DNA from 2 places in the Serratia plymuthica genome. Region 1 is predicted to be linked to the other one. Evidence: predicted binding sites of a transcription regulator. Region 1 holds the regulator's gene; the other holds the start of a gene.
The links. The regulator PhoB, encoded in region 1, activates phosphate uptake and scavenging genes when phosphate is short. The targets are predictions, from matches to a motif close to CTGTCATAAAACTGNCNNAT.

Region 1 (4,421 bases):
CGCTGTTGCCAATTGCCGGTCAGCCCCAGTTCACCCCAACGCGTCAGCGGCCGGCTTTCGCCGCAGCGCCTAGTGGCGGAGAAAATGCGATCGAGCTGCTGCAGGTTCAGGCCACGCAACGGATTGTCCTGATGCACCAGCACCACCAGCGCATCTACCGCGACCGGCACGGCCAGCGGCGCATAGCCATAGCGATGTTCGAACGCCGACACTTCCGCCGCCTTCATCGGCCTGCTCATTGGCCCAAGCTGCGCCGCCCCCGCCGCCAACGCGGTAGGTGCGGTTGAAGAACCGGCGGCCTGGATCTGCAGATTGACGTTAGGGTAGTGCTGACTGAAGTCCTGCGCCCACAGCGCCATCAGGTTCGCCAGCGTATCTGAGCCGACGCTCGACAGGTTGCCGGACAGCATCCCGTCCGGCTGCGCCAGTGCGCCGCGGCTCGCCAGCAGCGCCAGGCACAGCAACAACCATCGGGTAATTCGGATCATGCCAGCCTCTCGCGCGTTAATTTTTCACCGCATTCTCTGATAAAGCTGCAGGAACAATCAACCGGTTAGGCAAGGTAAAGATGAAACGGGTGCCGATCCCCTGCTCGCTGAGGATCTCCAGCCGCGCATCGTGGTGGCTGAGCGCATGCTTGACGATCGCCAACCCCAGCCCGCTGCCGCCGGTCTGGCGTGAACGGGCTTTATCGACGCGGTAGAAACGCTCGGTCAGGCGCGGAATATGTTCGGCGGCGATGCCCGGCCCGTTGTCGCTGACCTGGAACTGCGCGCCGTTTGGCGTCTGTTGCCAGCTCACCTCAATATTGGTGCCCTTCGGCGTATGATTGACGGCGTTATACACCAGATTCGACACAGCGCTGCGCAGTTGGTCATCGTTGCCGAACACCTTGAGCTGCTCATTCACCCGGAAGCTAATCTCGTGGTTGCCGCCACTCAGCGACTGCGCCTCACGCTGCAACACCCGCAGCATCAGCGGAATATCGACCCGCTCGTTCATATCGACGTTAGGTGCCGCCTCAATGCGCGACAGCGTCAGCAGCTGTTTGACCAGCCCGTCCATGCGCCGGGTCTGCTCCTGCATGGTCCCCAACGCCTTGCCGCGCAGCGAGCCGTCCAGCTCCTCGTCGCTCATCATCTCCAGGTAGCCCTGCAATACCGTCAGCGGGGTACGCAGCTCATGGCTGACGTTGGCGAAGAAGTTGCGGCGCGCGCCTTCCAGCTGGCGCATTTGGGTGACGTCGCGCGCCACCATCAACAGTTGCCCTTCCGAATAGGGCATCACGCGGAACTCGACGTAGTGCTCGTTATTGAGTTGCAGCGTCAGCGGCCGGGTGAACTCCTGCCGTTGCAGATAGTGGCTGAACTCCGGGTAACGCAGCAGGTTAAGGATGTGTTGGCCGTTGTCTTCCGGCCAACGGAATCCCAGCAGATGTTGCGCCAGCCCATTGCACCAGAAGATATTGCCTTCAACGGTGGTCATCACCACCGCATCGGGCAGCGATTCCGCGCCGCTGCGAAAGCGTTTGATCAACAACGCCAGTTCACGACGACGACGACGGTTGCGCTGCTGCATCTGGTACAGGCCGTAAAACAGCGGTTCCCAGCTCCAGCGCCCGGGCGGCGGCGTCATGCTGCGATCGACCCACAACCAGTGGGAAAGTTTGAGTTGGTTGTAGAAATTCCATACCAGCGCCGCCAGCACGGCGGCCAGCAGCAGCCAGGGCAGATAGCCGAAAATCAGCCCCAGCAACAAGGCAGGTAAACAGAAAAGAGCCAGCTCCAGGGCCAGCCTCTTCCAGGAAAGGCGTTCTAGCACAGCATATTCTCCAGCGCGACGCGATCAGTAACGCGTTGAGAATCGGTAGCCGGTGCCCCGAACGGTTTGAACCATTTTGTCATGACCAGTGGTCTCTAACGCCTTACGGAGCCGGCGGATATGCACGTCAACGGTGCGGTCTTCCACATAAACGTTAGTGCCCCAAACGTGATTAAGCAACTGTTCGCGGCTATAAACACGTTCCGGATGGGTCATAAAGAAATGCAGCAGTTTGAACTCGGTCGGCCCCATATCCAGCGCCTGTTCATTAGCCATTACGCGGTGTGACGAAGGGTCCAGGCTCAGCCCTTGCATTTCAATCACTTCTTCCACCGCCATCGGTGAAATGCGGCGCATTACCGCCTTGATGCGCGCCACCAGCTCTTTCGGCGAGAACGGCTTGGTAATGTAATCGTCCGCACCCACTTCCAGACCGCGCACCCGGTCTTCTTCTTCACCGCGCGCCGTCAGCATCATCACCGGAATATCGCGGGTCAGCGCCTCGCGCTTCATGTGTTTGATAAACTGGATACCGGAACCGCCGGGTAACATCCAGTCGAGCAACACCAAATCAGGGAACGGCTCAGACAGGCGCGTCACGGCGCTGTCATAATCCTCGGCTTCCAACGGTTGGTAACCATTCTGTTCCAACACAAAGCACACCATCTCACGGATCGGCGCTTCGTCTTCCACCACCAGTATGCGTCTTGCCATCGTCAATCCTGCCAATGTGTTAGCGATCACAGTTGATTGCGGGCGCCATTATGCGTCAGTTTTGTGACACTTTTATGAAAAAAACAGCCTGTTATAGCCAGTAAGCATAGCGATTATTTCCAGCTTCAAAGAAAAATCATTCAGTTGTCATAATCATTGCGTCACGACAGGAGAGTCTGCCCCCTTTATAATCACCGCCATCAGCTTATCGCCCCGGGAGTGTCATGCGCCTGATCCACACCTCTGACTGGCATCTTGGCCAGTACTTTTTCACCAAAAGCCGCGCCGCCGAGCACCAGGCTTTTTTACGCTGGCTGATCGAGCAAATAGAGCAGCAACGAGTGGATGCGCTGATCGTCGCCGGGGATCTGTTCGACACCGGCTCGCCGCCAAGCTATGCCCGCGAGCTGTATAACCGCTTTGTGGTCGAGCTGCAGCGCACCGGTTGCCAGCTGGTGGTGCTGGGCGGTAACCACGACTCCGTGGCAACCCTGAATGAATCGCGTGAATTGCTTTCCTGCCTGAATACGACCGTGATCGCCAACGCGCAGACTGAAATCGAACAGCAAATCCTGGTCCTGAACCAACGCGACGGCCAACCGGGTGCGGTGCTGTGCGCCATCCCGTTCCTGCGCCCGCGTGACCTGCTCACCAGCCGCGCCGGCGAATCGGGTGGGCAAAAACAGCAGGCGCTGCAAGAGGCGATTGCGGAACACTACCGGCAGCTTTACCAGGCAGCCTGCGCGCGTCGCGACGCGCTCGGTCTGGCGCTGCCTATCGTTGCCACCGGCCACCTGACCACCGTGGGGGTTACCACCTCCGATTCGGTGCGCGATATTTACATCGGCACGCTGGATGCCTTCCCGGCGCAGGCGTTTCCGCCGGCCGATTACATTGCGTTGGGGCATATTCACCGGGCGCAAAACGTCGCCAAATCCGAGCATATCCGCTACAGCGGTTCGCCTATCCCGCTCAGTTTCGATGAGCTGGGCAAACCCAAAAGCGTGTTTATGGTGGATTTCGCCGAAGGCGCCCTGCAACAGGTCACCGCACTGGATATCCCCAGTTTCCAACCGATGCAACTCATCAAGGGCGATTTGGCGCAGATCGAACAACAATTGCGGCAGTTCGCCGATTATCGGGGGGAACTGCCGGTGTGGCTGGATATCGAAGTGGCCACGCAAGACTATCTCAGCGACATTCAACGCCGTATCCAGCTGCTGGCGGATCAACTGCCGGTGGAGGTGGTATTGCTGCGCCGCAGTAAAGAGCAGCGCCGCCAGGCCATTGAACAGCAGGACAAGGAAACGCTCAATGAACTGAGCGTCGATGAGGTCTTCGAGCGGCGGCTGGCGCAAGAGACGGAAATCACAGAGCCCCGCCAACAGCGGATGCGCCAAATGTTCCATCAGGTGGTCGAGGCCGTACGGCACAACGACGAGGAGCCGACCCAATGAAAATCCTGAGCCTGCGGCTGAAAAACCTCAATTCATTGCAGGGCGAGTGGAAGATCGATTTCACCGCTGAGCCTTTTGCCAGCAATGGGCTGTTCGCCATCACCGGGCCAACCGGCGCGGGCAAAACCACCCTGCTGGATGCCATCTGTCTGGCGCTGTACCACCAGACACCGCGCCTTAACGTGACGCCCAGCCAAAATGAGCTGATGACGCGCCACACCGCCGAATCGCTGGCGGAGGTCGAATTTGAGGTCAAGGGCGTCGGCTACCGCGCCTTCTGGAGCCAGCGCCGCGCCAAAAACGCGCCGGACGGCAACCTGCAAGCGCCAAAGGTGGAACTGGCACTGCGTGAAGACGGTAAAATCCTGGCGGATAAAGTCCGCGACAAGCTGGATTTGACCGCCGCAATCACCGGGCTGGATTTCGGCC
Region 2 (4,421 bases), 470 kb from region 1:
AGGCCATTGTCGAGGCCAGCCGCCGCTGTATCCTGCTCAGCGACGCCTCCAAATACGGCAAAATAGCCACCTATCTGGCGCTGCCGATTACGGTGTTTGACACTATTATTACCGATGGCAACCTACCTGCCACGGCGCGCGAAGCGATCCTGCAGGCGGATATCACGCTGATGACGACCAGAGAGTGAAGTTAAACAGAGCCCCCGATGGAGAAAGGGGGCTTTGGCGGTCGATGTGTTGCGCAGAAAACTAAATACCGCTAAACCAGTTATAACCCTGATCTTCCCAGTAGCCGCCGGGATTGGTATCGCTGACAAAAATGGCGGCGATATGCTTGGCGTTCTTGAAGCCCAGCTTGGTGGGCACCCGCAGCCGCAACGGGTAGCCATAGTCCGCCGGCAGCGCCTTGCCGCCGAAATCCAGCGCCAGCAGCGTCTGCGGGTGCAGTGCCGTGGCCATGTCGATGCTGGAGTAATAACGATCCGCGCATTTAAAACCGACGTAGCGGGCATTCAGATCCGCCCCGACATGCTGCAGGAAGCTGCGCAGCGGTACGCCGCCCCATTGCCCGATGGCGCTCCAGCCCTCGATGCAGATCAATCGGGTTATCTGGCTTTGCTGCGGCAGGCGCTGCAATTGTTCCAGCGTCCAGGGCACGGTTTTCTCCACCTTGCCGGAAACCTCCAGCCGATAACCGGCGAGATCCACCTCAGGTACGTTGTATTCGGGGTAAAACGCGTTGAACGGGAAGGGATGGGTAATCTGATCCGGCCGATAGGTTTGCGCCAGCCGCTGGCCGCTGAACAGCCAGGCCTGCACCCGATCGTTCCAGCGCGACATGGCCCACAGCACTTTATCCACCTGATCGCCGTCTTGCATGTTGCAGCCGGTCAGCATGGCGATGCCGCCCAGCGTCAGGCCGGAGCGCAGCATCAGCCGACGTTGCAGATTGACCAGCTGTTTTTTCTGATCCGGTTCCAGGGCCGGCGTCGAAGGGCGCCGTGGTTTATCATTCATGTTTGCCGCCCGTAATCATTGCCCATAGCGTGCGTGGCACGATAATCACCATGAGCAGGTGAATCACCACAAATAACCCAATGGCGGACATGGCGAAAAAGTGCACGTAGCGCGCGGTGTCAAACCCGCCGAACAGGCGCACCAGGCCTTGTAGCTGCACGGGTTTCCAGATGGCCAGTCCTGAGAGCACCAGCAGCAGCCCCAGTAACAGTACGCCCAGGTACATCAACTTCTGAATGGCGTTATAGCGGCCATGTTGATGCTTCAAACGCAGCGTCAGCGCCTGCCCGATATCGCGCCGCAGCGCGCCGATGCCGAGCGGCAGCAGATCGCGCCGGAAATGGCCGCTGAACAGGCTCCACAGCAGGTAGCACAGTGCGTTAAAGGCCAGCAGCCACATCACCGCCAGATGCCAGCCAATCGCGCCGCCCAGCCAGCCGCCGAGCGTCATCTGCGGTGGAAAGCGGAAGCCGAACAGCGGTGAAGCGTTGTAGATTTCCCAGCCGCTCATGAACATGCAAACCATGGCGAACAGGTTAACCCAATGGGTGATCCGAACCGGCCAGCGATGCACCGGCCGCGGCGCGTTGGTTGTCATCTTTTTCTCCCGAATCACATTGGCGGAACGGTGCCGTCTTTGCCGGCGGAGATGCGGGTGGCGACGCGTTCGCCTTTATCGTCAGCGGCGGAGAACAGCACGATATGCGCGCCCGGTTTCAACAGGCTGCGGTCGCCGGGATCCAGAGTGACGATCGGCACGTCTTCCGGCACGGTGACGGTTTTCTGCTGGTTGCCGTAGGTCACGGTCAGGGTGCGGCCGTTGGATTTCACCAGTTTACCGACGGTGCCGTTGGTCATGGTGTCTACCTTGCCGTCGGCGGATTCCCAGGCCGAGTGGCCCTCGCCGGTGCCGCGCAGGCTGGCGGCGAACACGTGCACTTCCAGCGCTTTCAGGGTGCCATCCGCTTGCGGCACGGCCGCGGTGCCGATAAAGCTGTCCGGCTTGATATCCTCCAGCGTGCCTTTCGAAACGCTGAACACCTTGGTTTGATCGTTGATTTTTACGCTGACCTTTTCCCCTTTACGGTCGGTCAATTGCAGGCTGTTGTCGGTGATCTGATCGATAGTGCCGCGCAGTGGGGCAATGACTTTCCCCGGCGCCGGGGCGGCGGCGGCAACACCGCTGCACAGCATCAGGGTGGACAGCAGTAAACCGGCAAAACGATGACGGGTAATCATAAAGTTCTCCTTTGTATGGGTTGCCGGTTAAGCATGGTTGAACAATAGGGACAGCACCATGTCCGTTTGATGACATTAATGTCATCAAGAATGTCCGCCGAAACTGCTAATATTTCCGCAAGTGCAATGAGGTGACGACAATGCGGATACTGGTGGTTGAAGACGACATCAGCACGGGTGATTACCTGAAGAAAGGGCTGGGAGAGGCGGGGTACGGCGTCGATCTGGCGCGTAACGGCACTGACGGGTTGTTCCGGGCGCTGGAGCATGGGTACGACGCCATCGTGCTCGACGTGATGCTGCCGGGGCTGGACGGCTGGCAGATAATTGAAGTGCTGCGCAAGAAAAGCGACGTGCCGATCCTGTTTCTGACTGCGCGTGACGGGGTGCAGGATCGCATTCATGGCCTGGAGTTGGGGGCCGAGGATTATCTGATTAAACCCTTTTCTTTCACGGAATTGTTGTTGCGTATCCGTACGCTGCTGCGACGCGGCACGGTGCGTGAAGCCGATCACTATACCCTTGCCGATCTGCAACTCGACGTATTGCGCCGCAAGGCGGTGCGGCAGGATGTGGTGATCCCGCTGACCAATAAGGAGTTTATGCTGTTGCACCTGTTGGTGCGGCGCGAGGGCGAGGTATTGTCGCGTACCCTGATCGCTTCCCAGGTCTGGGACATGAATTTTGACAGCGATACCAACGTGGTGGATGTGGCGATCAAACGTCTGCGCGCCAAGATTGACCGGCCGTTCGATATCAAGCTGATCCATACCGTGCGCGGCATTGGCTATGTCTGCGAGCCGCGTTCATGAACGCCTTGGCCCAACGCTGGCGCACCCTGTCGCTGACGTTGCGCAGCGCCATGCTGTTTGCGTTGGTGGCGGCGCTGGTGGTCAGTGGCGCAGGCTGGTATCTGTATGGCGCGATGCGTCAGGAGATGACCATCCGCAGCGATTTCCAGGTTACCGGCCGGGTGGCGTATTTTCGCCATTTGCTGAGCCAGCGCTTTCCGCTCGATCGATTGGTGGCCAATACCGGCCTGTTTGAAAACATGCTGGGCAATGAACAGGACGTTTTGATTTTTCAGCAGCCGGGGCAAAAACCGTTAATCAACGTTAATCCGGCCAGGTTGATCCTGCCGCCCGTTACGCCGACGCCGGCCGATGCGCCGCAGCTGCTGAGTGCGATACGAAGCGGGGAGACGGCGCAAGGCGTGCCGTTGCGCGTCGCATCGGCGCTGGTGAGGCTGGATGACGGTAACCTGCTGCAGATCTCGGCGGCCCACGTGATGGTCAATGAACAGAAGATGCTGGCGCGTTACCTTTGGCGAATTGTGGCGGCCGTGGCGGTGGCGTTTGTTCTGATCGCCTTGCTGGGGTACTGGGTGATGCGCCGTGGGTTGCGGCCGCTGTGGCGCATGGCGGCGCAGGCGGCAGTGATCACGCCGAATACGCTGTCGACCCGCCTGAGCGAGCAGGGGGCGCCGAAAGAACTGCAACAGCTGACCCGTTCGTTTAATGCCATGCTCGATCGGCTGAATGAAGGTTATCAGCGCCTGACGCAATTCTCCGCCGATCTGGCGCATGAAATCCGCACGCCGGTGGGCGCGCTGATGGGCCATTGTCAGGTGGCGTTGTATCAAGCGCGTAGCGTGGAAGAATATGAAACCCTGTTGTCGAACAATATGGACGAGCTGGAGCGCATTTCGCGCATGGTGGAAAACATTCTGTTTCTGGCTCGCGCCGGGGAAGGGCAGGCGGTGCTGAACTATAGCCGCCTGGATGTGGCGCAGGAGCTTCAGCGTGTGGCGGACTATTTCGATGGGTTGGCGGAGGAGCGCGGCATCACGTTGTGCTGCGAAGGCGAAGGCGTATTACGGGCGGATGCCATGCTGTTTCAGCGGGCGCTGAGCAATCTGGTGGCCAACGCCGTGCGCTACTCGGACGAAAACAGCCGGATATGGCTCCGGGTTAACCGCCAGGCCGGGGCGATGGTGGTTCAGGTGAGCAATCAGGGGCCGCCGCTGGCCGCCGCTCATTTAAGCAAACTGTTTGACCGTTTTTACCGCGCCGATGCCGCGCGCAGCGCCGGTAATCACGCCAGCGGGCTGGGGCTGTCGATCGTCCGTGCCATTATGACGCTGCACGGCGGTGAAGCCGGCGTGC

Region 2: the regulator PhoB is predicted to act here: its motif matches at 2,313-2,332, upstream of JK621_RS06160 (heavy metal response regulator transcription factor).

The regions. Positions count from the first base shown of each region.
Region 1 covers NZ_CP068771.1:811,654-816,074, reverse strand. The annotation lists gene JK621_RS03845 (PstS family phosphate ABC transporter substrate-binding protein) at 1-488, opposite strand, end outside; gene phoR (phosphate regulon sensor histidine kinase PhoR) at 505-1,821, opposite strand; gene phoB (phosphate response regulator transcription factor PhoB) at 1,846-2,535, opposite strand; gene sbcD (exonuclease subunit SbcD) at 2,760-3,992, shown strand; gene sbcC (exonuclease subunit SbcC) at 3,989-4,421, shown strand, end outside.
Region 2 covers NZ_CP068771.1:1,280,446-1,284,866, forward strand. The annotation lists gene ygbI (DNA-binding transcriptional repressor YgbI) at 1-188, shown strand, start outside; gene JK621_RS06145 (molybdopterin-dependent oxidoreductase) at 250-1,017, opposite strand; gene JK621_RS06150 (cytochrome b/b6 domain-containing protein) at 1,010-1,615, opposite strand; gene JK621_RS06155 (hypothetical protein) at 1,630-2,256, opposite strand; gene JK621_RS06160 (heavy metal response regulator transcription factor) at 2,397-3,068, shown strand; gene JK621_RS06165 (heavy metal sensor histidine kinase) at 3,065-4,421, shown strand, end outside.